DNA from 2 places in the Bacillus sp. WC2507 genome. Region 2 is predicted to be linked to the other one. Evidence: predicted binding sites of a transcription regulator. Region 2 holds the regulator's gene; the other holds the start of a gene.
The links. The regulator CtsR, encoded in region 2, represses protease genes until heat stress. The targets are predictions, from matches to a motif close to ATGGTCAATAAAGGTCAAACA.

Region 1 (2,401 bases), 460 kb from region 2:
AATGGGGATTATGAGCTTAGCAATTGGAACTGGTAGCATGATAACAATTACAACAGAAGGTTCAGATGCAGAAGAGGCTTTAGAGGCATTAGCTGCATATGTACAGTAAAAAGCTATCGCGCATGTGCGATAGCTTTTTTGTTTTGCTATTTGTTGGGTGGGGGGTATGTAGGGCGCTTCTGCTTGTCGAGGATTGTCGGTAGATCGATATGTTGTGTCGAACCGTTGATATAATTTGAGTTGTGTTCGATATAATTGGAAAATCGTTGATATATTCAGGGAGATACTAGATGGGGTATGTTCGCGCGGAGGCCTAGCCATAAAAAAAGCGCCCTGTAATAGGGCGCTTCTGCTTTAAGTTGTATCTAGCGCCAGTGGCTAACTCTTCGTGTCTAAGAACCTTAGCCAGTCAGAGCTGAACGAGCCGCTTCCGCTTTTAGTTATTAACGATTTGTAAAGATCTTATCGATTAAACCGTATTCTAAAGCTTTTTCTGCTGTCATGAAGTTGTCGCGGTCTGTGTCGCGTTGTAGTACTTCAATTGGTTGGCCTGTGCGGTCAGCAAGAATTTGGTTTAGTTTTTCACGTAAGAATAGGATACGTTTAGCAGCGATTTCGATTTCAGTCGCTTGACCTTGTGCTCCGCCAAGTGGTTGGTGAATCATTACTTCACTGTTTGGAAGTGCATAACGTTTTCCTTTTTCACCTGCTGCAAGTAAGAATGCACCCATAGATGCAGCCATACCGATACAGATTGTTGATACTTGTGGCTTAATAAACTGCATTGTATCATAGATTGCCATACCTGCTGTGATAGAACCACCAGGGCTGTTGATGTAGATGTGAATATCTTTTTCTGGATCTTGAGATTCCAAGAATAAAAGCTGGGAAACGATTGAGTTAGCTACGTTGTCATCAATTGCACTACCAAGCATAATGATGCGGTCTTTTAATAGTCGAGAGTAAATATCGTAAGCGCGTTCTCCACGATTTGTTTGTTCAATTACTGTAGGAATTAAATTCATCTGTTATTTCCTCCTTCTAAAGCTTTCTTAGTCTTATAATACAATTATGGTCAATAAAGGTCAAACGAAACCACTTTAAATCAAAAAAATATGTAGTTGTACCATGAAATATTCGCTATGTTTTTGAAATTCCCTGCTTATGTATCTTCAACATCATAACCGAATTACATAAATTTAAACGTTATAAAAACTGGAGAAAAAAGAAAAGAACGCCTTTTTACTGAAGCGTTCTTTCGATATTTATTCTTTTAAAAGATAGGTTACTTTATTTAAAATCTTTTCGATTTGTTTCGCGTTTTTACTATACATTTCGCTTGCTGATTTCGACTTTGTTTCTAGGGAGAATAGTTCAAGATCAGCATGACATTTTTTTAAAGATGCCAATAATAAAGGTTTGTTTTGAGGAGAAGGCATTTGCAGCTTGTCATTATAAATGTCGATAGTAAGTTGTCCATATGAGTCAACTTGGCCGAGAAAGACATTTTCGATGACAACACCGAGTTTTTCTAGTTCAGAATGTAACCAAGCGCGGTTATGTCCACTAGAGGAAAGGGGTTCATCTAGTACATTTCCATCCATAATAACAGTTTGCGGTTCTTTTTCATTTGGTACTTTTAAACCGATGTCTTTTGCTGTAAGTGGCTGAGAATCTTTCTTTAATAATACATTTAATTCTCCGCTCGGTTCTAAGACAGCAAATTCGACTTCAGCTACGCTGAACGCACTTTTTCCTCGCAGTAGTTCAAGTAATTCGTCACTTGTATATTTTTCTTTCTTTAAGTTATCTTCGAGTACCTTTCCATCTTTTATTAATACGGTAGATTTTCCTTCAAAAAAATCTCGAGCTGTTTTGTTCTTTAAAGAGAGGATTCCTGTGAGAAAAGGTACCGCAGCGAAAATGAGTATCGCAAAGACGCCATGGAAAAATTTTGAATCGAGCCCTGTAGATACTTGGGCAGCGATGTCACCGATTGTCATTCCGGCTATGTATTCAAAAAAGGAGAGCTGAGAGATTTGTCTTTTCCCTAACCATTTCGTAATAGCGAATAAAATAATTAATATGAATACAGAGCGAAGAATGACAAGTGTCCATTCCGGCAGGTGAGACATAGTCATTTCCTCCAGTCTACTTAAAACCCTTTATATTGAGGTTCTTCACGTTCTAATACTGAAATTCTATTTTGTAAATCAGCGATGATGCTGTCCATTTCTAACATACATTCATGAAATACACGTTTTGATTCTTCATCCTGTGAATTTAGTGAAAGAGAGCTTAAACTTGCTTGAGAGCCCCTTACACTAGCAAGGCAGGTTTTAACGCTAGCGATAACTGTCATACAAACACCTCTTATCCTTTCGGTTTGAATAGCAATGCT
Region 2 (2,401 bases):
ACAGTTCGGTCCCTATCCGTCGTGGGCGTAGGAAATTTGAGAGGAGCTGTCCTTAGTACGAGAGGACCGGGATGGACGCACCGCTGGTGTACCAGTTGTTCTGCCAAGGGCATAGCTGGGTAGCTATGTGCGGAAGGGATAAGTGCTGAAAGCATCTAAGCATGAAGCCCCCCTCAAGATGAGATTTCCCATAGCGTAAGCTAGTAAGATCCCTGAAAGATGATCAGGTTGATAGGTTCGAGGTGGAAGCATGGTGACATGTGGAGCTGACGAATACTAATAGATCGAGGACTTAACCATATAATATGAAGCAAATGTTATCTAGTTTTGAAGGAATATGCCTTCATAGTTTGGTGATGATGGCAGAGAGGTCACACCCGTTCCCATACCGAACACGGAAGTTAAGCTCTCTAGCGCCGATGGTAGTTGGGACCTTGTCCCTGTGAGAGTAGGACGTCGCCAAGCAACTAAACACGAGTCAAATGACTCGTGTTTTTTCGTGTTTTCTTTTATAATCCATAGTAAGTAAAAAATGTGTTTAAATTATTATTATTTTGATTAAATACAGGGGAATGTGGCTAGGATAGTGAATAAGCAAAAGAGTTGCAAATTTTATTAATACGTATATAATTAAAGTCAAAGATAGTCAAAGTCAATAAAGGTGGCGGATAAATGAGAAATATATCTGATATCATTGAGCAATATCTAAAGCAAGTTATTGACTTAAGTAATAATAATGTGATTGAAATCAAAAGAAATGAGATTGCGGATCAATTCGAGTGCGTACCATCTCAAATCAATTATGTAATCAATACCCGTTTTACGTTAGAAAGAGGATTTGTAGTAGAAAGTAAACGTGGTGGAGGAGGTTACATTCGCATTATAAAAGTCAAACTGCATGACGATATAGACATTATTGATCAAATGCTTCATATGATTGATCATAGCGTTGCGCAAGGAAATGCAGAGAGTATGATTATACGTTTAATAGAAGAGGGAATCATAACAAATCGTGAAGCTAAACTTATGTTAAGTGTACTAGATCGCTCTGTATTATCAATGGATGTTCCTTCTCGAGATGAACTTAGGGCTCGAATATTATGCGCAATGTTAAGAACACTGAAATATAAATAAATACAGCTTTTGTAAAAGAATGATAACTAAAAGATAAGGCAGTTAAATATTGTAGAAGTTTTGAAAAAAGAACACGCACTTTTATTTAAACGAATAAAGGAAAGTGAACAATCTAGTAATGTATGAAAAGTACTATGAGATAGATCGTTCCTGTTGTAAAGGTGGGGATAGTGATGACTTGTCAAAACTGTAATATAAGACCAGCAACTTTACATTATACAAAAGTAATCAACGAAAAGAAGACGGAAGTTCATCTTTGTGAGCAATGTGCAGAACAAAGTGGCTATACGTCTTTCTTTCAATCATCGCAGTCTAGCTTTTCATTCCATGATTTATTTGCTGGGTTATTACACGGTGAATCAACAATGTTTGAAGAAGGCAAAAATGGATTTTCAAATAAAAGTATATTAAGGTGTCCAGATTGTAAGATGACATACGAGCAATTTACAAAGGTGGGACGCTTTGGATGTGCCTCTTGTTACGATACATTTAAGGAACATTTAAAGCCATTATTAAAACGTCTTCACGGCGGGCATACAGATCATTGTGGAAAAATTCCGGAACGTATAGAAGGAAATATTCACTTAAAGAAAGAATTAGATGAACTAAAACTCATTCTGAAACAATACGTACAGAAAGAGGAGTTTGAGAAAGCTGCTGAGGTAAGGGATAAAATTCGAGGTCTTGAAAATCAGCTTAGTGAGCATAGAGAGGGGGAATAGTTCTATGTCACTGGACAAAATTATGAATGAAGCGATTAGTCCATGGATGAAGGGGGATGGCCCTGATTCTGATATTGTTTTAAGTAGTCGAATTCGTTTGGCTCGTAATTTTAAAAAATATCAATTCTCTACTATGCAAAATGAAGAAGAAGCTAAACAGATTCATGAATTATTTAAAAAGGAATTTATAAATAAAACGGTAGAACCTTTTGGAGAGTTTGAACTATTAAAAATGAATGAATTAACGCCTCTTCAAAGGAGAGTATTAGTTGAAAAGCATTTAATTAGCCCCAACCTTGCAGGTACAGAATATGGAGCATGCCTATTGTCAGAAAATGAACATATTAGTGTCATGCTTAATGAAGAAGACCATATTCGGATTCAGTGCTTATTTTCAGGGTTGCAGTTATCAGAGGCTCTTCAAAGTGCCAATCAAATAGATAATTGGATAGAGGAAGAGGTTGAATATGCTTTTGATGAATCACTTGGATATATTACGAGTTGTCCTACTAACGTCGGTACAGGATTAAGGGCTTCCGTAATGA

Region 1: clpP (ATP-dependent Clp endopeptidase proteolytic subunit ClpP) is a predicted target of CtsR. The motif match lies at 1,072-1,092, and genes of this name have one in related genera.

What each region holds. Positions count from the first base shown of each region.
Region 1 is NZ_JBQXPN010000001.1:643,970-646,370, forward strand. Features, by position in the region: gene ACUN28_RS03365 (HPr family phosphocarrier protein) at 1-109, shown strand, start outside; gene clpP (ATP-dependent Clp endopeptidase proteolytic subunit ClpP) at 444-1,025, opposite strand; gene ACUN28_RS03375 (DUF421 domain-containing protein) at 1,266-2,135, opposite strand; gene ACUN28_RS03380 (DUF1657 domain-containing protein) at 2,156-2,362, opposite strand; gene spoVAE (stage V sporulation protein AE) at 2,374-2,401, opposite strand, start outside.
Region 2 is NZ_JBQXPN010000001.1:188,948-191,348, reverse strand. Features, by position in the region: rRNA gene ACUN28_RS01125 (23S ribosomal RNA) at 1-300, shown strand, start outside; rRNA gene rrf (5S ribosomal RNA) at 350-465, shown strand; gene ctsR (transcriptional regulator CtsR) at 673-1,134, shown strand; gene ACUN28_RS01110 (UvrB/UvrC motif-containing protein) at 1,308-1,856, shown strand; gene ACUN28_RS01105 (protein arginine kinase) at 1,861-2,401, shown strand, end outside.